2 regions of the Nonomuraea bangladeshensis genome follow, and region 2 is predicted to be linked to the other one. Evidence: riboswitches for the same ligand, from Rfam matches in the RefSeq annotation. Region 2 holds a riboswitch; the other holds the start of a gene.

Region 1 (11,694 bases), on a different contig from region 2:
TCATCGGCTGCGGGTCGGCGTACTACTCGGGCCAGATCGGCGCGCAGCTCATCGAGGAGCTGGCGCGCATCCCCGCCGACGCCGAGCCGGCCAGCGAGTTCCGCTACCGCAACCCGGTCGTCGACCCCGACACGCTCTACGTCGCGATCAGCCAGTCCGGTGAGACCTACGACACGCTCGCCGCCGTCCAGGAGCTCAAGCGCAAGGGCGGCCGGGTCATCGGCATCGTCAACGCCGTGGGCAGCGCCATCGCCCGCGAGGTGGACGGCGGCATCTACCTGCACGCCGGGCCCGAGGTCTCGGTCGCCTCGACCAAGGCGTTCACCTCCACGGCGGTCGCCTTCGCCCTGCTCGCGCTGCACCTCGGCCGGGTGCGCGACCTGTCGCCGGCCGACGGGCGGCGCATCGTGGAGGGCCTGCGCCGGCTGCCCGGCCAGATCGCCGAGATCCTCACCCAGGGCGACAAGATCGCCGAGCTGGCCCGCAAGTACGCCGGCCACCCGAGCATGATGTTCGTCGGGCGGGTGCGCGGCTACCCGGTGGCCAGGGAGGGCGCGCAGAAGCTCAAGGAGATCTCGTACGTGCACGCCGAGGCCTACCCGGCGAGCGAGCTCAAGCACGGCCCGCTCGCGCTGATCGGCCCCGAGATGCCGACGGTCGCGATCGTCCCCGACGACGAGCTGCTGGACAAGAACCTCACCACGCTCGGCGAGATCCGCACCCGCGGCGGCCAGGTGCTCATGGTCGGCCACCGGGAGCCGGACACCAAGCTGGCCGACGACGTCATCGTGATCCCGAAGAACGAGGTCGAGCTGGACCCGATCCTGCTCACCATCCCGCTCCAGCTCCTCGCCTACCACGCCGCGGTCGCGCTGGACCGGGACGTCGACAAGCCGCGCAATCTAGCCAAGAGCGTTACTGTTGAGTAATTGACTCCAATTAAGCCACATTTCGCTCTGGGTAGTGTTATCTGGGGCCGGACAGCATAAATTCGATACGTGCGGCAGTTCGACCAGCAACGGCCCAATCTCGCACGCATGTACGACTACATGCTCGGCGGGACGGACAACTTCGCGGTCGACCGCCTGGCCATCGAGCAGCTCGCCGAGCTGGTCCCGGAGGCGGTCCCGCTGGCCCGCGCGAACCGGGCCTTCCTGCAGCGTGCCGTGCGCTACGTCGCCGCCGCCGGGATCGACCAGTTCATCGACCTGGGCAGCGGGCTGCCCACCCAGGGCAGCGCGCACGAGGTGGCGCCCGGCGCCCGGGTCGTCTACGTCGACCACGACCCCGTCGTGGCCGCCCACGCCAAGGCCCTGCTCACGAACGTGGGCAGGGCCGTCTGCGTCGAGGCCGACCTGCTGGACGCCGACGACGTGCTGGCCAAGGCCGGTGACTTCCTCGACCTGGACCGGCCGGTCGCCGTCCTGCTGGTGTCGATCCTGCACTTCCTGCCCGACTCCGCCCAGCCGGGGCAGGCCGTGGCCCGGCTGCGCGAGCGGGTCGTCCCCGGCAGCTTCCTGGTGATCAGCCACGCCACCACGATGGGACGGCTGGGGGACGAGGAGGTCCCCCGCGGCTACCGGGGCTCGTCCGGGAGCGGGGGAGCGGACCGGCGGCCGTCCGAGATCCGGCGCTTCTTCGGCGAGTTCTCCCTTGATCCGCCCGGACTGGTTCAGGCCGTCGACTGGCGGCCGGACCGGCCGAAACTCGTGGGCGATTGGGCGCTGCCGTCGTCGCTCATGGCGGGCGTGGCCCGGAAAATCGATCATTCCACTTCCGCCTAAAAAGCCACATTTCACCAAATTTCGGCTGGTGGGATGTGTCGCCTATATGTGTATCTCTGCGTAATGTGTGAATAACTGTAGGTAAGGGGGATTCGCGGAGCTTCGGGGGAGAGACACATGCGCCGTCGACGGTTCCTGGCAAGCCTGCTGGCCGCGTCCGGCGCGGCGGTGCTCGGCGGCTGCGGCGCCTGGCAGGCCGGCGGCGGCCCCGGCCGGCCGGGGCTGCGCGCGCGGTTCGTCATCAACCCGGCCGCCCGCCGCTGGAGCGAGGTCGGGCGGGCGCTCGCCGGCGCGGCCCGCGCCGCCGGGTACGAGACCGGCACCGGCACCAAGGTCACCGTGAGCGGCCTGTCCGCGATGACCGCCGCCGAGCTCAACAACGGCCAGACCCTGCTCGACCTGGCCACCCCTCTCGCCCGGCTGGCCGGCGACGTCGAGGTCGTGGTCGTGCCCGGCGACTCCCGCTTCAAGGACTTCGAGGGCTTCGCCGCCCAGCTGCTGGCCAGGCCCGGCGCCACGCCGCTGGCCGGCGGCCCGCAGGGCGCGCCCGACCACCTGCTGTTCGGCCTGATCGCCAAGGGTATCGGCGCCGACGCCCGTCAGGTCGACTACACCGGCTATCCCGGCAGCCAGGAGGTCGTGACCGCCCTGCTGTCCGGCAAGGCCGCGGCGGCCACCGGGGCGCTCGCCGACTGGCGGGAGGGCCTCGCCCGCGGCCGGCTCCGGGCGCTCGCGGTCTCGTGCGCCCACCGGGTGCCCGAGGTGGACGCGCCGACGCTGCTGGAGTCCGGCGTACGGGTCGACTTCACCGACTGGACCGCCGCCTTCGGTCCCGAAGAGATGCCGGACGAGAGCCGCGACGCGGCCGTGCGCATGTGCGAGGAGGCGACCTCCTCCACCCGCTGGCTGGCCGCCTGCCGCGCCGCCGGCTGGGTCTCGATCCCGCTCGGCGGCGACGACTTCGTGCTCTGGCTGGCCTCCGAGGTCGAGCGCACCCGGGCCGTGCTCCATGACCTGGGGCTGATCAACTCGGCGCGAGCCACAACCTGTAGGGGCAGTTGCGGGAACGGCCACTAGATGTAGGATCCAGGTCGTCGCTGGTTCGCCCCTCGGGGCGGAGTGAAAGGGAACCCGGTGCGATTCCGGGGCTGCCCCGCAGCGGTGAGCGGGAACGACCGCCGTCATGAGCACTGGAGTGATCCGGGAAGCGACGGCCAGTAGGAGCCGATGAGGCGTGCCCGCGAGCCCGAAGACCTGCCCGCGACGTGACCGTCCATGGCCCCGAGGGAGGGCCGGCGGGGCGACGCGGCCTGCCCGCGTGGCTCTGGCGTGCCCTTCCCCGGGAATGAGCTCGCGAGGAGAGCACGTGACGCAGACCGTCGAGGCCGCCAGGCACCTGGACGCGGCCGGTCGCCGGCTGGCCATCGAGGAGGCCGCCGCCCGGGTGATCACGGACCCGGAGAACTCACGGGTCGCCGCCCGGCTGCTGGCCGAGGAGATCGCCGAGGAGGCGGCCGGGCAGGGAGTGCGCGCCTTCTCCGAGTCGGTGGCCGCCTGCCACGCGGCCGGGCTGCTGCAGGACCGGCTGGCCGCGTTCGTCGCCGAGCACGCCGCCGAGCTGGACGCCCTCGTCGACCCGGCGGCCGACGACCGTTTCGAGTATTTCGGCCTGCGCACCGTCCACGACCGTTACCTGCTGCGTCACCCCGAGACCCGGGCGGTGCTGGAGCGGCCGCAGCACTTCTTCCTGCGCGTCGCCTGCGGGCTCGCCGAGACCGTGGCGGAGGCGGCCGAGCTGTACCGGCTGATGTCGACGCTGTCGTACCTGCCCAGCTCGCCCACGCTGTTCAACTCCGGCAGCCGGCGTCCGCAGCTGTCGTCGTGCTTCCTGCTCGACTCGCCGCGCGACGAGCTGGAGGCCATCTACGAGCGCTACGGCCAGGTCGCCCGCCTGTCCAAGTACGCCGGCGGCATCGGCATCTCCTGGACCAGGGTCCGCTCGCGCGGCTCGCTGATCCGCGGCACCAACGGCCACTCCAACGGCATCGTCCCGTGGCTGCGCACCCTCGACTCCTCGGTGGCGGCGGTCAACCAGGGCGGCCGGCGCAAGGGCGCGGCCTGCGTCTACCTGGAGACCTGGCACGCCGACGTCGAGGAGTTCCTGGAGCTGCGCGACAACACCGGTGAGGACGCCCGCCGCACCCACAACCTCAACCTGGCCAACTGGGTGCCGGACGAGTTCATGCGCCGGGTCGAGGCCGACGAGGTCTGGTCGCTGTTCGACCCGAAGGAGACGCCCGACCTCACCGACCTGTACGGCGAAGAGTTCACCGCCGCCTACCGCGCGTACGAGGCGGCCGGCCGCTTCGTCCGGCAGATCCCCGCCCGCACCCTCTACGGTCGGATGATGCGCACCCTCGCCCAGACCGGCAACGGCTGGATGACCTTCAAGGACGCCGCCAACCGCACCTCCAACCAGACCGCCCGCCCCGGCAACGTCATCCACCTATCGAACCTGTGCACCGAGATCCTGGAGGTCACCAGCGACGGCGAGACCGCCGTCTGCAACCTGGGCTCGGTCAACCTGGCCGCCCACCTGGCGGAGGGCGACCTGGACTGGGAACGGCTGCGCGGCACCGTACGCACCGCCGTGCGCTTCCTCGACCGGACCATCGACCTCGGCTTCTACCCGACGCCCGAGGCCGAGGCGGCCAACCGGCGCTGGCGGCCCATCGGGCTCGGCGTCATGGGGCTCGCCGACGTGTTCTTCGCGCTGCGGCTGCCGTTCGACTCGCCGCGGGCGCTGGAGCTGTCCACCAGGATCGCCGAGGAGATCGCGCTCACCGCGTACGACACCTCGGCCGACCTGGCCGCCGAGCGCGGCCGGCACCCCTCCTACGCCGACACCCGCGCGGCCGGCGGCGTGCTGCACCCCGACCACTACCTGCCGGCCACGCCCCGCTGGGACGCGGTGCGCGCCAAGATCGCGCGGACCGGGCTGCGCAACTCCCTCATGGTCGCCATCGCGCCGACCGCCACCATCGCCTCCATCGCCGGCTGCTACGAGTGCATCGAGCCGCAGGTGTCCAACGTGTTCAAGCGCGAGACCCTGTCCGGCGAGTTCCTGCAGGTCAACCGCTACCTGGTGGCCGACCTGCGGGAGCGCGGGCTGTGGACGCAGGAGATGCGCGACGCGATCAAGCGCGCCGACGGCTCGGTCCAGGACGTGCCCGGCATCCCCGACGACCTGAAGACGCTCTACCGCACCGCCTGGGAGCTGCCGCAGAAGGCGCTCATCGACCTCGCCGCGGCCCGCCAGCCGTACATCGACCAGTCGCAGTCGCTCAACCTCTTCATGGCCGCGCCGACCATCGGCAAGCTCTCCTCGATGTACGCCTACGCCTGGAAGAAGGGCCTCAAGACCACCTACTACCTGCGCTCGCGCCCCGCGACCCGCATCGCCCAGACCACCGTGGCCGCCGCCCCGGCCGCCCTGGACGCGATCGCGTGCTCGCTGGAGAACCCCGAGACCTGCGAAGCCTGCCAGTAGTAGCCCCCTCACCGACGTCAAGGAGTCCCACGTCATGCTGCTCGACCCCGGAATGGACCTCACCCTGCGCCCCATGCGCTATCCGGACTTCTACGAGCGCTACCGCGCCGCCATCCGCAACACCTGGACCGTCGAGGAGGTGGACCTGCACAGCGACGTCGCCGATCTGGCGCGGATGACGCCGCAGGAGCGGCACCTGATCAACCGGCTGGTCGCCTTCTTCGCGACCGGCGACTCGATCGTGGCCAACAACCTCGTGCTCAACCTCTACCAGCACGTCAACGCGCCCGAGGCGCGGCTCTACCTGAGCCGGCAGCTCTTCGAGGAGGCGGTGCACGTGCAGTTCTACCTGACGCTGCTGGACACGTACCTGCCGGATCCCGACGAGCGGGTCAAGGCGTTCGCCGCGGTCGAGCACATCCCGTCCATCAGGGACAAGGCGGAGTTCTGCTTCAAGTGGATCGACTCGATCGGCGGGCTCGACCGGCTGGAGGACGCCGGTCAGCGCCGGCAGTTCCTGCTCAACCTCATCTGCTTCGCCGCCTGCATCGAGGGCCTGTTCTTCTACGGCGCGTTCGCCTACGTCTACTGGTTCCGCTCCCGCGGCCTGCTCGGCGGCCTGGCCACCGGGACGAACTGGGTGTTCCGCGACGAGTCCATGCACATGGAGTTCGCCTTCAGCGTGGTCGACACCGTGCGCGCCGAGGAGCCGTCGCTCTTCGACGACGAGCTGGGCAAGCAGGTGACCGCCATGCTGGAGGAGGCGGTCGCCGCCGAGCTGGCCTTCGCCGAGGACCTGTGCGGCGAGGGCATGCCGGGCATGGGCGTGGACCAGATGCGCCGATACCTCGAATACGTCGCCGACCAGCGGCTGACCCGGCTCGGCCTGCCCCGCAGGTACGGCTCGGCCAACCCCTTCGCGTTCATGGAGCTCCAGGACGTGCAGGAGCTGGCGAACTTCTTCGAAAGGCGTGTCTCCGCTTACCAGGTGGCGGTTGAGGGCAATGTGAGCTTCGACGAGACGTTCTAGGATTTTTAGGGGGCAAGAGCGTGCAGCATCCGGCGGACTGGCCGATCCTCGTGTTCTCGGTGATCGGATCCATCCTCCTGGTCGAAGTGGTCCGGCGGGTGCTCGGCAGGATCGGGCGCAAATGGGCGCTCGCCCAGCACCTCGTGGAGCGCTGCACGTGGCCGGCGTTCGCGGTGGCCGCCGTGGTGGCCACCAACGTGGTGTTCGGGGTGGGCATCCTCGGCGAGTCGGGCCGGCAGCGGGCGCTCGCCGAGGGCGTGGACCGGGTGCTGGGGCTGCTCACCATCGCCGCGGTGACCTGGCTGATCGTGCAGGCCTCGTACGCGCTGACCGACGTCGTCCTCGACCGGCTGGTGCAGATCGAGGGCGAGCGCAACCGGCGGGCCCGGCGCATCATGACCCAGATCGCGCTGGTCCGCCGCATCGCCGCCGCGGTCATCATCGTGATCGCGGTCGGCGCGATGCTCTTCTCCTTCCCCGGCGTGCGCGCGCTCGGCGCCGGCCTGCTGGCCTCGGCCGGCATCGCCGGCGCCGTCGTCGGCATCGCCGCCCAGCCCACGATCGGCAACGTGCTCGCCGGGCTGCAGCTCGCCTTCAGCGACGCGCTCCGGCTGGACGACGTGGTCGTGGTGGAGGAGGAGTGGGGGCGGATCGAGGAGCTGACGCTCACGTACGTGGTGCTGCGGCTCTGGGACGAGCGGCGGCTCGTGCTGCCGGTCAGCTACTTCACCCAGAACCCGTTCGAGAACTGGACCCGGCACGGCAGCCGCGTCCTGGCCGCGGTCCAGCTGCGGGTGGACTGGTCGGTGCCGGTCAAACGGCTGCGCGAGGCGCTGTACGAGTTCCTTCAGGGCAACCCGCTGTGGGACCAGAAGGACTGGACGCTGCAGGTCACCGACGTGCTGCCCAACGGGCTGGTCGAGCTGCGCTGCCTGATGAGCGCCGCCGACTCGCCCTCGGCGTGGGACCTCAAGTGCGACGTGCGCGAGTTCCTGGTCGACTACGTGCGCGACAACCATCCGGAGGCGCTGCCCCGCTTCCGCGTCGAGAGCGCGGGGCTGCCCGGATGAAGGGACGGCCGGATAAAGGGACGGCCGGATAAATGGATGGCTCTCTGCCGATCATCCGCTTACCGTGGTGAATGTCCGGCAGCGAGCTTCTTGAGCTTCCTTCGCGGCGGCCCTGAAAGAAGAGGGCCGCGGGCCGCGGCCTGGCCGACGGGATTGGCGCCCCCCGGCCGGACCCCGCCCACACCCCGGGCCGGCTCACGCCGGCCGAGCCCGGGGTCCACCCGTCACGGCGGGCGGGCTACGCGTTCGTGGGGAAGCCCAGGTTCACGCCGCCGTGCGAAGGGTCGGGCCAGCGGGACGTGACGACCTTGCCCCTGGTGTAGAAGTGCACGCCCTCGGTGCCGTGCACGTGCGTGTCGCCGAACAGCGACGCCTTCCAGCCGCCGAAGCTGTAGAACGCCATCGGCACCGGGATCGGCACGTTGACGCCGACCATGCCGACCTCCACCTCGCTCTGGAAACGCCGGGCCGCGCCGCCGTCGTTGGTGAAGATCGTCGTGCCGTTGCCGTACTCGCAGTCGTTGATGACCTTCAGCCCCTCGTCGTACGACGACACCCGCACGACGGACAGCACCGGGCCGAAGATCTCGTCCACGTGCGTCCGCGAGCCGACGGGCACGTGGTCGAGCAGGGTCGGGCCCAGCCAGAAGCCCGGCGTCTCCGCGGCCCTGCCGCCGCCGAGCACGGGGGCGCCGCGGCCGTCGACCACGAGCGTGGCGCCCTCCTGAACCCCCAGGTCCAGGTAGGAGGCCACCTTGTCCCGGTGCGCCCGGGTGACCAGCGGCCCCATCTCCGACTTCGGGTCGTCGCCCGGCCCGACCACCAGCCGCTCGACCCGCTCGACGATCTTCCGTACCAGTTCGTCGCCGATCGGCTCCACCGCGAGCACCACCGAGATCGCCATGCACCGCTCGCCCGCCGAACCGAAGCCCGCGGACACGGCGGCGTCGGCGACCAGGTCGAGATCGGCGTCGGGCAGCACCAGCATGTGGTTCTTGGCCCCGCCGAGCGCCTGCACCCGCTTGCCGTGCGCGGTGCCGCGCTCGTAGACGTACCTGGCGATCGGGGTGGAGCCGACGAACGACACCGCCCGGACACCGGGGTGTTCGAGCAGCCGGTCCACGGCGACCTTGTCGCCCTGCACGACGTTGAACACCCCGTCCGGCAGCCCCGCCTCCTTCCACAGCCGCGCCATGAGCAGCGACGCCGACGGATCGCGTTCCGACGGCTTCAGCACGAACGTGTTCCCGCACGCGACCGCGATCGGGAACATCCACATCGGCACCATGACCGGGAAGTTGAACGGCGTGATCCCCGCCACCACGCCCAGCGGCTGACGCATCGACCAGGAGTCGACCCGGGTCGAGACGCCCTCGGAGAAAGCGCCCTTGAGCAGGTGCGGGATCCCGCACGCGAAATCCAGCACCTCCAGCCCGCGCGCCACCTCGCCCAGCGCGTCCGAGTGCACCTTGCCGTGCTCGGCCGAGATCAGCGCGGCCAGCTCGTCGCGGTGGGCCTCCATCAGCTCGCGGTAGCGGAACAGCACCCGGGCCCGCTTGACCAGCGAGGTGTCACGCCAGGCGGGGAAGGCGGCCGCGGCGGCCGCCACGGCCGCGTCCACGTCGGCGGGCGAGGCCAGCGCGACATGCCCGCCCACCTCCCCGGTCGCCGGGTCGAACAGCTCGGCGGAACGGGCGTCGCCGTCCGCGCGGGCGCCGTTGATCCAATGCCTGACCGACCTCACAGCTCTCCCTTCCCCCCGGCCCAACCGTTGGACCGGAACGCCAGCTCCACGACGTCCACGAGCGCGCCGTCGGCGCAGGCCCTCGCCACGACGTCGGCCGCGGCGACGACGTCCGGGTGGCCGTCGCCGACGGCGAACCCCACTCCGGCCGCCGCGATCATGTCGTGGTCGTTCGGGTTGTCGCCGATGGCGGCGATCTGCTCCATCGGCACGCCCATGGCCGCGGCCAGCGCACGCAGGGCGGTGCCCTTGGTCGCCTGCTCCGACAGCACCTCCAGGTAGGTCTCCTCGGAGCGGACCGTGACCGTTCCCGGGATGTCCAGCTCGGGGAACGGGCCGCCGATGAGCATGCACTTGACGATCTCGTCGGGCGGCAGCGCCGCCCAGTCGCCGGGGTCGCGCAGCGTGATCCCGTCCCGCCTGGCGTACTCGCGCAGCTCGGGCACGTCGTGCACGGCCAGCGCCTCCCCGCCGGAGAACGCGACCGGGTAGACCCCCTCGGGGAGCTCGCCGAACAGGCCGAGCAGCGTCTTCCACGCGCTCGCCGGCAGGTTGCGCGAGCGCAGCACGGCGCCCGCCGCCGGCTTCACGGTCGCGGCGCCGTTGTAGAGGATGGCGGGCCCGTCCAGGCCCAGCTCGTCGTAGTAGGGGCGGGCGGAGCACGCCATGCGGCCGGTGGCGAGGATCACCTCGCCGCCCGCGGCGCGGAAGCGGCGCAGGGCCTCCCGGCTGGCCGGGACCATGGCCAGGTCGCGGCCGACGAGGGTGCCGTCGAGGTCCGTCACGATCCAGCGGATCACCGGGAGCTCCCCGCCCCCGCGACATCGGCCGGCGCGGACTCCGCCCTGCCGGCCCGCGCGGACTCCGCGACGTCGGCGAGCACGGAGCCCGCGAGGTCGAAGCCGCCCACGGTGGCGAGGTAACCGCCCGGCTCGAAGACGCTGCCCGACAGCGGGATGTAGACGCCGCCGGCCTGCTCGATCAGGAGGGAGCCCGCGGCCACGTCCCAGGCGTTGACGCGCGTGCCGTAGGCCACGTCGGACCAGCCGGCGGCGACGTGCGCGAGCTTGAGCGCCGCGCTGCCGGGACGCCGGATGGCGGCGAACGCCTGGGTCATCCGCGAGAAGCGGCGCAGCGCGCCCTCCTCGTCCTCGGCCAGGTCGCGGGGGGTGGGGTAGCTCGACAGCAGCATCGCCTCGCGCTCGGTGGCGGCGCCGGCGCTGCGGATCGGCTCGCCGTTGCAGACGGCGCCGCCGAGCCAGGCGGTGAACTCGTCGTCGCGTACGGGGTCGTAGACCACCCCGGCCACCACCTCGCCGTCGAGCGCCGCCGCGATCGAGGTGCAGAAGAACGGCAGGCCGGCGGCGAAGTTCGCGGTGCCGTCGATCGGGTCGACGTACCAGCGGACGGCGCCTTCGCCGCGCGTGCCGCCTTCCTCGCCGACCACCACGCTGTCGGGGCAGCGCCGTTCCAGAAAGGCGCGGATGTCCTCCTCGGCCGCCTTGTCGTGCACGGTGACCGGGTCGTGGAAGTCACGCTTGGTCTGGATCTCGGGGCGGGAGCGGAAGGCGCCGCGCAGGCGGTCGCCGACCGCCCTCGCCGCCTCGACGGCGATGTCGGCCAGCTCGCGAGAGGTGTTCACATCCATGTCTGCTCCAGGAGTCTCAGCAGGGCGCGGGGGTCCTCGACGGTGGCCTGAGGGCTCTGCCGCACCGCGTACGGGATCTTGTCGGTGCTCGCGGAGACCATCAGGACGGTCGCGCCCACCCCGGCCCGCGCGCCGCAGATGACGTCACGGTCGTAGTTGTCCCCGACGTACCAGACGTCGGCCGGGTCCACGCCCAGGGACCGGCAGGCGAGCCGGATCATCTCGGGGTTCGGCTTGCGGACGCCGACCTCGTCGCTGTACACCTGCACCGCCACCTGGTCGTCCAGCCCGGCGGCGGTCATGTAGTCGCGGTGCACGGCCCCGGACAGGGAGTTGCTGACCACCCCGGGGACGACGCCGTGCTCCCAGCAGGCGGCCAGCAGCTCCGTCATGCCGGTGCGGAGCTTGCGGTCGCTGCGCAGCTCGCCCATGCGCTTGCACAGGGGCGTCGCCTCGACGGTCACCAGCGTGCGGGCCCGCTCGGGCCAGTCCGTGGCCACGAACTCGGCCCAGAACCTGCGGTGCGTCATCTCCTCCGGGGCGAACTGCCGGGAGGTGGAGTCCTTCCAGTACTTGTCGGCCCGCGCGGCGGCCCGGATGTCGCTCTCGACCTCCTCGGCCGTGAGCCCGTCGAACCCGGTCCTGGCGAGGAGCGCGTGCACCTCGGCGGCCAGCTCGGCGGCCCAGGACGGGCGTTTGACGGTCTCGACGATCACGCCGCCGAAGTCGAGGAGCAGCGCCTCGGGACGGTTCACGCGCTGACCTCCGCCCGGTCCCAGGAGGTGATCCGCGCGCCGTCGGCGCCGAACAGGTGCAGCTGCTCGGTCCAGCAGGTCAGCACGTCGCCCGGGCCGGCCTGGACCGGCTG
Region 2 (11,694 bases):
GGCCGCCTTCCTCGTGCCCGTGGCCGCCGCCTGGTGGCTGCTGCCGGCGGTCGACGAGGTGCCCGACGGCTTCCCCGCGACGTTGCTGTGGCAGTTCAGGCTCGCCTCGCTCGGCACCCAGCTCGTCTTCTGGACGGCGTTCGGCGTGCTGTTCGGCTGGGCGAGCGACCGGGTGGCGCGGCGCGCGGCGGCTCCTGCGCCCCTCGCCGTGCCGGGCTGAGCGGGTGCTGTTCGTCCGGCACGCCACGACGCCGGGCATGCGGGCCGCGTGCTTCCCCCGCGAGGAGGACGACGCCGACGAGGCGAGCCTGGCCAGGGCCGCCGCGCTGGGGTTCGCCGCGCTCCCCGCGTGGGTGGCCCCGGCCAGGGCCGCCCGGCGGACCGCCGCCGCTCTGGGGCTGGAGCCACGTGAGGCTCCGGCCCTGCGGGAGGCGGACTGCGGGCGGTGGCGCGGCCTGCCGTACGAGCGGGTCGCGCGGGAGGAGCCGGAGGCGCTGGCGAGCTGGCTGACCGACCCGGACGCCGCCCCGCACGGCGGCGAGTCCCTGGCCGCGCTCGCCGTCCGGGTCGCCGGCTGGCTCGAAGCGGCACGGGACGAGCCCGAGGCGGTCGCCGTCTGCGACGCCGGCGCCATCCGGGCGGCGCTCGGTCACGCCCTCGGGCTGGGCCCGCGGGCCACCGCCCGTTTCGATGTGGCGCCTCTGTCCACCACCGAGCTGGTCGTCACGCGCGACGGCTGGCGGGTGGCCCATGTCAACCGGAAGGTCTGGAAGTCTTGATCGTCACCTATCCGTTCAGCGCCGTCGTCGGCCTCGACGACCTGAAGCTGGCGCTGGTGCTGAACGCGGTCTCGCCCCGGGTGGGCGGGGTGCTCGTACGCGGGGAGAAGGGAACGGCGAAGTCCACGATCGTACGGGCGCTGGCCGCCCAGCTCCCCTCGGTGGTCGTGGTGCCGGGGTGCCGGTTCGCCTGCGATCCGGCCGCGCCCGACCCCGGCTGCCCGGACGGGCCGCACGAGCCGGGGGCCGAGGGCGTGCAACGTCCGGCGGCCCTGGTGGAGCTGCCCGTGGGCGCGTCGGAGGACCGGCTGGCCGGCTCGCTCGACGTGGAGCGGGCGCTGACGGAGGGCGTGAAGGCGTTCGAGCCCGGCCTGCTGGCCGCCGCCCACCGCGGCGTGCTGTACGTGGACGAGGTGAACCTGCTGCACGACCACCTCGTGGACCTGCTGCTCGACGCCGCCGCCCTGGGGACGTGCTACGTCGAGCGCGAGTCGGTGTCGGTACGCCACGCCGCCCGCTTCCTGCTGGTCGGGACTATGAACCCGGAGGAGGGCGAGCTGCGCCCGCAGCTCCTGGACCGGTTCGGCCTGACGGTCGAGGTCCGGGCGTCACGGGACCCGGAGGAGCGGGCCGAGGTGGTGCGGCGGCGGCTGGCCTTCGAGGCGGACGCGGCGGCGTTCGCGGCCCGCTGGGCGGCGGAGGAGTCGGCGCTGGCGGCCAGGATCGCCGCCGCCCGCGCCCGCGTACCCGGGGTACGGCTGCCGGACGCGCGGCTGCGACAGATCGCGACGGTGTGCGCGGCGTTCGAGGTGGACGGCCTGCGCGCGGACCTGGTGACGGCGAACGCGGCGATCGCGCACGCCGCCTGGCAGGGGCGCGACGCCGTGACCACCGAGGACGTGCGGGCGGCGGCCCGGCTGTCGCTGCCGCATCGCAGGCGGCGCGATCCGTTCGACGCGCCGGGGCTGGACGAGCGGCTGCTTGAGGAGCTGCTGGAGCGTACGGCGGGGGACGACGAGCCCGGGCCCGGCGACGATGACGGCGGCGGCGGCCGGGGCGACGACGGCAGCGGTCCGGGGAGCAGCGCCGGCGGTCCGGGCGATGACGGCAGCGGTCCGGGCGGCGACGGCGGTCCTGGCAACGACCGTCGCGGCCTCGGCGGCGACGGCCGTGGTTCGGCGGGAACGTCGCCACCGCCCGCGGACGCGGCGGGGCCGGACGGCGCGGGCATGGGCGCGGCTCCGGCTTCGGCTCCGGCTCCGGCTTCGGCTTCGGCTTCGGCGAGTGCGGGACCAGGATCGGGCGGGCGGGATCACGCCGGGCCGCCGGACTCCGTGGAGCCCTCGGACGGCACACCGCCCGGCGCCGCGCACCGGGTGGCAGGGGTGGCGGCGCCGTACCGGGTGCCGTTGCTGGAGGTGCCGGGGCTCGGTGAGGGCGCGGCGGGCAGGCGGTCGCGGTCGCGGACCCGGCGCGGCCGGAGCACCGGCTCTCGCCGCCCGGACGGCCCGATCGGCGACCTGCACGTGCCGGCGACGCTGCTTGCGGCGGCCCCGCACCAGCGCGGACGCGGCCGTCACGGCACCGGCCTGGTGCTGCGCGGCGACGACCTGCGTGAGGTCGTGCGCGAAGGCCGGGAGGGCAATCTCGTGCTGTTCGTCGTGGACGCCAGCGGCTCGATGGCGGCCCGCAAGCGGATGACCGCCGTCAAGACCGCCGTGCTCAGCCTGCTGCTGGACGCCTACCAGCGGCGCGACAAGATCGGCCTGATCACCTTCCAGGGGACCGGCGCGCGGGTGGCGCTGCCGCCCACGTCGTCGGTGGAGGCGGGCGCGGCCCGGCTGCGGTCCCTGCCCACCGGCGGGCGCACGCCCCTGGCGGCGGGGCTGACCCGCGCGGCGGAGGTGCTGCGCGTGGAGCGGCTGCGCGATCCGGCGAGGCGGCCGCTGCTGGTGCTGGTGACCGACGGGCGGGCCACGGCGGGCGGCGACGTGGACCGGGCCGCCGCGCTGCTGAAGGGCACCGCGTCGGTGGTCGTGGACTGCGAGAGCGGGCCGGTCAGGCTCGGCCTGGCCGTCCGGCTGGCGTCCCGGCTGCGCGCCCGCCTGGTGCCCCTCGACTCCCTGGCCGACCTCGGGGCGGTCGTCCGTGACTACAGGAAGGCGGTCTGATCATGCCGCAGGGAAAACCGGCCGTCGTGCCCGACGACGGCCTCACCACGCGCCAGCGGCGGACCCGGCCGCTGCTGATGGTCCACACCGGGCCAGGCAAGGGCAAGTCCACGGCCGCGTTCGGGATGGCGCTGCGCGCCTGGAACCAGGGCTGGCCGATCGGGGTGTTCCAGTTCGTGAAGTCGGCCAAGTGGCGCATCGGCGAGGAGCGGGCGCTCAAGGTGCTCGGCGAGAGCGGCGAGGGCGGGCCGGTGACCTGGCACAAGATGGGCGAGGGCTGGTCGTGGATCCAGCGGCCCGGCACCGAGGAGGACCACGCGGCCGACGCCCGCGAGGGCTGGGAGCAGGTCAAGCGCGACCTGGCGGCCGAGACGTACCGGTTCTACGTGCTGGACGAGTTCACGTACCCGCTGAAGTGGGGCTGGCTGGATCTGGACGACGTGCTGGCGGCGCTGACGGCGCGGCCGGGCAACCAGCACGTCGTGATCACGGGGCGGGACGCGCCCGAGCGGCTGGTCGAGGCCGCCGACCTGGTGACGGAGATGGGCAAGGTGCGCCACCCCATGGACGCCGGGCAGAAGGGGCAGAAAGGCATCGAGTGGTAGTTCCCCGGCTCGTCATCGCGGCCCCGTCGTCGGGCAGCGGCAAGACGACGGTGGCCACGGGGCTGATGGCGGCGCTGCGGGCGCGCGGGCTCAGGGTGTCGCCCCACAAGGTGGGGCCCGACTACATCGATCCGGGCTACCACGCCCTCGCCACCGGCCGTCCCGGCCGCAATCTGGACCCGTGGCTCGTCGGCGAGCGGCTGGTCGCGCCGCTGTTCCTGCACGGCGCGGCCGGGTGCGACGTGGCGGTGGTCGAGGGCGTGATGGGCCTGTTCGACGGCAAGGGGGACTCCGGTTTCGCCTCGACCGCGCACGTCGCGACGCTGCTGGACGCGCCCGTGGTGCTGGTGCTCGACGCGGCCAGGCAGAGCAGGTCGGTGGCGGCGGTGGCGCACGGGTTCGCCACGTTCGATCCGCGGGTGCGGGTGGGCGGGGTGGTGCTCAACCGGGTGGGCTCCGACCGGCACGAGGAGCTGTGCCGCTCCGCGCTGGCCGCCGCCGGGGTGCCGGTGCTGGGGGCGATCCGCCGCGACGACGCCGTGGCCACGCCGTCCCGGCATCTGGGGCTGGTGCCCGCCGCCGAGCGGAAGGCCGAGGCGCTGGCGGCGGTGGACCGGCTGGCCGCGCTGGTGGCCCGCTCGTGCGACCTGGACGCGCTGCTGCGGCTGGCCCGCTCGGCTCCCCCGCTGGGCGGGCCCGCCTGGGAGCCGCCGCCGGCCGCTCCTGGCGCGGCGGGCGGCCGGACGGTGGTCGCGATGGCCGGCGGGGAGGCGTTCACCTTCGGCTACGCCGAGCACGCCGAGCTGCTGCGGGCGGCCGGGGCCGAGGTCGCCGTCTTCGATCCGCTGCGCGACGAACGGCTGCCGGACGGCGCCGGCGCACTCGTGATCGGCGGGGGCTTCCCCGAGATGTACGCCGCCGAACTGGCCGCCAACGAGCCGCTGCGCGAGCAGGTCGCCGCCTTCCCCGGACCGATCGCGGCCGAGTGCGCGGGACTGCTGTACCTGTGCGACGAGCTGGACGGCCGGCGCATGTGCGGCCGGGTCCCCGGGCGGGCGCGGATGACGTCCCGGCTGACGCTCGGCTACCGGGACGCGCTCGCGCTGCGGCGCTCGCCGCTCACCAGGGCGGGCGAGCGGCTGCGGGGACACGAGTTCCACCGCACCGCCGTCCGGTACACCGGCGAGCCGCTGTTCCGCTGGGACGGCGGCCACGACGGGTACGGCGACCGCGGCGTGACCGCGTCCTATCTGCACCTGCACTGGGCGGGCGCGCCGCACCTGGCTCAGCGGCTGGTGTCGTCCTCCAGGTCGCCCTCGGTCTTGAGATAGACCTCGCGCAGGCCGCGCAGGACCTCCGGGTCGGGGTGCTCCCACATGCCGCGCTCGGCGGCCTCCAGGAGGCGTTCGGCGATGCCGTGCAGCGCCCACGGGTTGGAGCGGGCCATGAACTCCTGGTTCTCGGGGTCGAGGACGTAGGTCTCGGTCAGCTTGTCGTACATCCAGTCGGCGACCACGCCGGTCGTGGCGTCGTAGCCGAACAGGTAGTCGACGGTGGCGGCCAGCTCGAACGCGCCCTTGTAGCCGTGCCGGCGCATGGCGGCCAGCCAGCGCGGGTTGACCACCCGGGCGCGGAAGATCCGCGAGGTCTCCTCCGACAGGGTGCGGGTGCGTACGGCGTCCGGGCGGGTGCTGTCGCCGACGTAGGCGGCCGGGGCTTTGCCGGTGAGCGCCCGCACGGTGGCGATCATGCCGCCGTGGTACTGGAAGTAGTCGTCGGAGTCGGCGATGTCGTGCTCGCGGGTGTCGACGTTCTTGGCGGCGACCGCGATGCGGCGGTAGGCGTCCTCCATCTGCGGGCGGGCGGCGACGCCGTCGAGGTCGCGGCCGTAGGCGTAGCCGCCCCACACGGCGTACACCTCGGCGAGGTCGGCGTCGTCGCGCCAGTTGCGGCTGTCGATGAGCGGCAGCAGCCCCGCCCCGTACGCGCCGGGCGCGGAGCCGAAGATCCGCATCGTCGCCAGGCGCTCGTCGCCGCCGGACGCGGCCACGTGGGCGCGCACGTAGTTGTCCTCGGCCGGCTCCGGGAGCGACGCGGCCAGCCGTACGGCGTCGTCGAGCATGCTCACCACGTGCGGGAACGCGTCGCGGAAGAACCCGCTGATGCGGACCGTCACGTCGATGCGCGGGCGGCCCAGCTCGGCGAGCGGGATCGGCTCCAGCCGGGTGACGCGGCGCGAGGCGTCGTCCCATTCGGGACGGACGCCGAGCAGGGCCAGGACCTCGGCGACGTCGTCGCCGGCCGTGCGCATGGCGCTGGTGCCCCACACCGACAGCCCGACCGAGCACGGCCACTCGCCGGTGTCGGCGCGATAGCGCGCCAGCAGGGACTCGGCCATGGCCTGGCCGGTCTCCCAGGCCAGGCGGCTCGGCACCGCGCGGGGATCGACGGAGTAGAAGTTGCGGCCGGTCGGCAGCACGTTGACCAGGCCGCGCAGCGGCGAGCCGCTGGGCCCTGCGGGCACGTAGCCGCCGTCCAGGGCGTGCAGGACGTGGTCGAGCTCGTCGGTGGTGCGGGCCAGGCGCGGCACCATCTCGGTGGCGGCGAAGGCGAGCACGCGCGCCACCAGCTCCACCCGCTCCGGCGGCACGTCGTGCAGCGCCGCGCGGGCGACCGCGGACCCCACCTCCGGGGCACCGCCCGACGCCGTACGGGCGACCTCCGACCCCACCTCCGGCGCGCCCCCTAGCACCGCGCGGGCGACCTCGGGTGCCCACTCGGGCGCCCAACCGCGTTCCTCCATGGCCTCGACCAGGGCGCGGGCGACCGACTCCGCCCGGTCCACCTCGCCCAGCCCCGCCGTGCCGTCCTCCGCCAGGCCGAGGGCCTCGCGCAGGCCGGGCAGGGTCTCCCGGCCCGCCCACATCTGACGGGCGCGCAGCATCGCCAGCACCAGGTCGACGCGTACCTGCCCGGTCGGCGCCTGGCCGAGCACGTGCAGGCCGTCGCGGATCTGGACGTCCTTCACCTCGCACAGCCAGCCGTCCACGTGCAGGATGAGGTCGTCGAACTCGCTGTCGTGCGGCCGGTCGGCCAGCCCCAGGTCGTGGTCCAGCCGCGCGGCCTGGATCAGCGTCCAGATCTGCGCCCGGATCGCGGGCAGCTTGGCCGGGTCCATCGCGGCGATCGTGGCGTGCTCGTCCAGCAGCTGCTCCAGCCGGGCGATGTCGCCGTAGGTGTCGGCGCGGGCCATCGGCGGCACCAGGTGGTCCACGAGCACGGCGTGCGCGCGCCGCTTGGCCTGCGTGCCCTCCCCCGGGTCGTTGACGAGGAACGGGTAGATCAGCGGCAGGTCGCCGATGGCGGCGTCGGTGGCGCAGGCCGCCGACAGGCCCGCCGACTTGCCCGGCAGCCACTCCAGGTTGCCGTGCTTGCCGACGTGCACCATGGCGTGCGCCCCGAACTCGGCCGACAGCCAGCGGTAGGCGGCCAGGTAGTGGTGGCTGGGCGGCAGGTCGGGGTCGTGGTAGATGGCGATGGGGTTCTCGCCGAAGCCGCGCGGCGGCTGCACCATCACCACCAGGTTGCCGGCCCGCAGCGCCGCCAGCACGATGTCGGCGCCGTTCTCGCCCTCGTGCACGAACAGCTCGCCCGGCGGCGGCCCCCAGTGCCGCTCGATCGCCTCCCGCAGCTCCGCGGGCAGGGTGCGGTACCACTGCTCGTAGGAGGCGGCGGAGATGCGGACCGGGTTGCCCGCCAGGTGCTCCTCGGTCAGCCAGTCCTGGTCCTGGCCGCCGGCGGCGATCAGCGCGTGGATGAGCGCGTCGCCGTCCTGCTCGGCCACGCCGGGGAAGCCGTCGCCCAGGTCGTAGCCGGCCTCGGCGAGCCGGGCCAGCAGCCGTACGGTGCTCGCGGGGGTGTCCAGCCCGACGGCGTTGCCGACGCGGGAGTGCTTGGTCGGGTACGCCGACAGCATCACCACCAGCCGCCGCGCGGCGGGCGGCGTGTGCCGCAGCAGGCCGTGGCGCACCGCGATGCCCGCCACCCGGGCGGCCCGTTCGGGGTCGGCGACGTAGACGGTCAGCCCGTCGGGGTCGATCTCCTTGAATGAGAACGGCACCGTGATGATCCGCCCGTCGAACTCCGGGATCGCCACCTGGGAGGCGGCGTCCAGCGGCGACAGGCCGTCGTCGTTCTCCTCCCACGCCTGGCGGGTGGTGGTCAGGCAGAGCCCCTGCAGGATCGGCACGTCGAGCCCGGCCAGCGCGCCGACGTCCCATGCCTCGTCGTCGCCGCCCGCGCCGGCGGTGGCCGGGCGGGAGCCGCCCGCCGCCAGCACCGTGACGACCAGCGCGTCCGCCGCGCGCAGCGTGTCGAGCAGCTCCGGCTCGGCCGCGCGCAGGGACGAGCAGAAGATCGGCAGCGCCTGCCCGCCCGCGTCCTCGACGGCGGCGCACAGTGTCTCGACGAACGCGGTGTTGCCCGCCATGTGGTGCGCCCGGTAGTAGAGCACCCCCACCACCGGGCCGCTGGTGGAGCGGGCAGGGCGTTCCAGCCGTCCCCAGGTGGGCGCGGCGGCGGGCGGCTCGAACCCGTGCCCGGTCAGCAGGACGGTGTCGGACAGGAACGCGTGCAGCTGCGCCAGGTTGGCCGGCCCGCCGTGGGCCAGGTAGGCGTGCGCCTCGGCGCACACCCCGCCGCTGACCGTGGACAGCTCCATCAGCTCGGCGTCGGGCGCCTGCTCGCCGCCCAGCACCACGACGGGGCGCGGCCCGGCCAGCAGCGCGTCCAGCCCTTCCTCCCAGGCCCGGCGCCCGCCCAGCAGGCGCACCACGACGAGATCGGTCCCCTCCGTCAGGCCGGGCAGGTCCTCGGCGGTCAGCCGGGCCGGATTGCCCAGACGGTAGTCCGCGCCGCAGGCGCGGGCGCTCAGCAGGTCGGTGTCGGAGGTGGAGAGCAGCAGGACGGTACGGCTGTCGCCAGGCACGGCGCGTTCCTCCCTCGGGGTCCTCGCCCCGGTCGCGGGTGTTGCGACGGCAGGAGTCTCCTGGCTCCCGGATCGACGCTCACCCCGGCCTTCCCGTCCGTCGCCGGACAGTGGCCTTGTGGTGGGGTTCGCTCCCCGGTCACAGTGGCGGGACCGCGCCGGATTCGCACCGGCTTCCTCCCTTTGCCATCGCCTACGCCGAAGCTTACGGCAGGAGCGACCCGCCTCAGAAGTGGCGTTACGATCCCTTCGTGCCCGTAGGTGAATTTCCCGGACGTACGCGTCCCGATGCCTGTCCGGGGGCGCTGCAGGTGCACGAGGCCGCCGACGGCCCGCTCGCCCGCGTGCGCCTGCCCGGCGGCGCGGTGTCGGCCGCGCAGCTCCGCGTGCTCGCCGCCTGCGCGGCCGAGCTGGGGGCGGACGTGATCGAGCTCACGTCGCGGGCCAACGTCCAGGTGCGGGGCCTGCGCTCGCCGGACGTCTTCGCCCGGCGGATCGCGGCGGCCGGGCTGCTGCCGTCGCCCGCGCACGAGCGGGTCCGCAACATCGTGGCCTCCCCGCTGAGCGGACGCGGCCCGGACGGGCTGGTGGACGTGCTGGCCATGGCCCACGCCCTCGACCGGGCCCTGTGCGCGCGCCCCCGGCTGGCCGGCTTACCGGGACGCTTCCTGTTCGCCCTGGACGACGGCACGGGCGACGTCGCCGGACTCGGCGCGGACGTCACGTACGCGGCGACGAGGCTCGGCGCGGCCACCTCGGACGCGGCGTCCGAACTCAGCGCTGACGTCTCGGACACGACGCCGGCGCGCGGCGCGGACGTCTCGGACACGACGCCGGCGCGCGGCGCGGACGTCTCGGACGCGGCGGCCGGGCGGCTGCTGCTCGCCGGAACGGACACCGGGCTGACCGCCGGGCCGGACGCGGCGATCGCGCTCATGATCGACGCCGCCGAGGCGTTCCTCGACGAGCTGCCCTCCGGCGATGACCGCGCCTGGCGCGTCCGCGAACTGGACGACGGCCCGGCCCGAATCGCCGCCCGCCTGCGCGGCGGCGCGTACCAGCCCGTCCCGGACTCGGCCCGCCTGCCCGACGACGCGAACCAGCCCATCTCGGCCCCGGCCCGCCCGAGCGGCGGCGCAAACCCGCCCGTCCCGGACCTGGCCCGCCTGGGCGGCGGCGCGAATCCTCCTGTTCCAGCCCCGGCCCGTCGGCTGCCCGGTCCCGACCGCCTCCCGCCGCCCCGTGCAGGCAGGCCAGCGGCGGGCCGGATGGTGCAGCGGGACGGGCGGGTGGCCGTCGAGGCCGTTGTGCCGCTTGGGCGGTTGACGTCCGGCCAGGCCCTGGCGCTCGCGGACACCGGTCACGCCGTGCGGTTGACGCCCTGGCGGACCGTCGTGCTGCCGGACCTCTCCCCCGCCGAGGCGGACCGGGCCGGGAAGGCGCTCGACGGCATGGGGCTCGTCACCGACCCTGATTCCCCCTGGGCCGGCGTCACCGCCTGCACCGGCCGTCCCGGCTGCGCCAAGGCCCTCGCCGACGTACGGGCGGACGCCCGGCGCTGGGTGGAGGGCCTGGACCGCGCCCCCGCCACCCCCGTCCACTGGGCGGGCTGCGAGCGCCGCTGCGGCCTGCCGCGCGGCCCGGTCGTCCAGCTGATCGCGACCACGAACGGATACGAGGAACGCCACCCTTGAGCGACTACATCCGCGACGGCGCCGAGATCTACCGGCGCTCGTTCGCGACCATCCGCGCCGAGACCGACCTCACGGGCCTGCCGCCCGAGGTGGCCCAGGTGGCGGTGCGCATGATCCACGCCTGCGGCATGACCGACCTCGTCGACGACCTGGCCTGGTCGCCCGGGGCGGTCGTCCGGGCCCGCGAGGCGCTGCGCGGCGGCGCGCCCGTGCTGTGCGACGCCATGATGGTCGCCTCGGGCGTGACCAGGCGCAGGCTGCCCGCCGGCAACGAGGTGCTCTGCACGCTGGGCGACCCGCGCGTGCCCGAGCTGGCCGAACGGCTCGGCACCACCCGCAGCGCCGCCGCCCTTGAGCTGTGGCGCGACCGCCTGGAGGGCGCGGTGGTGGCGATCGGCAACGCGCCGACCGCGCTGTTCCGCCTCCTGGAGCTGGTCGCCGAGGGGGCGGGACGCCCGGCGGCCGTGCTCGGCATCCCGGTCGGCTTCATCGGCGCGGCCGAGTCCAAGCAGGCGCTGGCCGGCAGCGACCTGGAGTACCTGGTGGTGCACGGCCGCCGCGGCGGCAGTGCCATGACGGCGGCGGCGGTCAACGCCATCGCGGATGAGACGGAGTAGACGACGTTGACAGGACGCCTGTACGGGGTCGGCCTCGGTCCCGGTGACCCCGAGCTGGTCACGGTCAAGACGGCCCGGCTGATCGGCGAGGCCGACGTGATCGCCTACCACGCCGCCCGGCACGGCCGCAGCATCGCCCGTTCGATCGCGCTGCCGTACATGCGGGAGGGTCAGGTCGAGGAGCTGCTGCTCTACCCGCTGACCACGGAGACCACCGACCACCCCGGCGGCTACCAGGGCGCGCTCGACGACTTCTACGCCGACTGCGCCGAGCGGCTGGCCGCGCACCTGGACGCGGGCCGGACGGTGGTGGTGCTGGCCGAAGGCGACCCGCTGTTCTACGGCTCCTACATGCACCTGCACAAACGCCTCGCCCACCGCTACCCCACCGAGGTGGTGCCCGGCGTCACCTCGGTCAGCGCCGCCTCCGCCGTGCTCGGGCGTCCGCTGGTGGAGCGGGACGAGGTGCTGACCGTGCTGCCGGGCACGTTGCCCGCCCCCGTGCTGGCCGAGCGGCTGCGCGACACCGACTCCGCCGCCGTGCTCAAGCTGGGCCGCACCTTCGGCAAGGTCCGCGACGCGCTGGCCGAGGCGGGACGGCTCGACGACGCCTGGTACGTCGAGCGCGCCACCATGGGCGCCGAGCGGGTCGCGCCGCTCAAGGACGTGGACCCGGCCGACGTCCCGTACTTCTCGCTGGCCCTGCTCGCGAGCCCGGCCGAGCGCACGTTCGTCCCGGAACGTCCGGCGGCGGAGGGGCGGGGCGAGGTGGTCGTGGTCGGGCTGGGCCCGGCCGGGCGGCCGTGGCTGACGCCGGAGGCGCAGGAGGCGCTGGCCGCCG

The links. Region 2 has a riboswitch for cobalamin ahead of cobN (cobaltochelatase subunit CobN). Riboswitches for the same ligand answer to the same signal wherever they lie in the genome.
Region 1: another riboswitch for cobalamin. It lies ahead of ABD292_RS26355 (ribonucleoside-diphosphate reductase subunit alpha); the one in region 2 lies ahead of cobN (cobaltochelatase subunit CobN).

Annotation. Positions count from the first base shown of each region.
Region 1 covers NZ_BAAAMV010000008.1:46,262-57,955, reverse strand. The annotation lists gene glmS (glutamine--fructose-6-phosphate transaminase (isomerizing)) at 1-929, shown strand, start outside; gene ABD292_RS26365 (SAM-dependent methyltransferase) at 999-1,784, shown strand; gene ABD292_RS26360 (Bug family tripartite tricarboxylate transporter substrate binding protein) at 1,902-2,861, shown strand; cobalamin riboswitch at 2,866-3,060, shown strand; gene ABD292_RS26355 (ribonucleoside-diphosphate reductase subunit alpha) at 3,151-5,334, shown strand; gene ABD292_RS26350 (ribonucleotide-diphosphate reductase subunit beta) at 5,369-6,364, shown strand; gene ABD292_RS26345 (mechanosensitive ion channel family protein) at 6,385-7,434, shown strand; gene ABD292_RS26340 (CoA-acylating methylmalonate-semialdehyde dehydrogenase) at 7,673-9,178, opposite strand; gene ABD292_RS26335 (HAD-IIB family hydrolase) at 9,175-9,978, opposite strand; gene ABD292_RS26330 (inositol monophosphatase family protein) at 9,975-10,826, opposite strand; gene ABD292_RS26325 (HAD family hydrolase) at 10,817-11,581, opposite strand; gene ABD292_RS26320 (ABC transporter ATP-binding protein) at 11,578-11,694, opposite strand, start outside.
Region 2 covers NZ_BAAAMV010000004.1:677,260-688,953, reverse strand. The annotation lists gene ABD292_RS15100 (CbtA family protein) at 1-220, shown strand, start outside; gene ABD292_RS15095 (histidine phosphatase family protein) at 225-779, shown strand; gene ABD292_RS15090 (VWA domain-containing protein) at 776-2,950, shown strand; gene cobO (cob(I)yrinic acid a,c-diamide adenosyltransferase) at 2,953-3,555, shown strand; gene ABD292_RS15080 (cobyrinic acid a,c-diamide synthase CobB) at 3,549-4,886, shown strand; gene cobN (cobaltochelatase subunit CobN) at 4,841-8,542, opposite strand; cobalamin riboswitch at 8,581-8,762, opposite strand; gene cobG (precorrin-3B synthase) at 8,794-10,236, shown strand; gene ABD292_RS15065 (precorrin-8X methylmutase) at 10,233-10,853, shown strand; gene ABD292_RS15060 (precorrin-2 C(20)-methyltransferase) at 10,860-11,694, shown strand, end outside.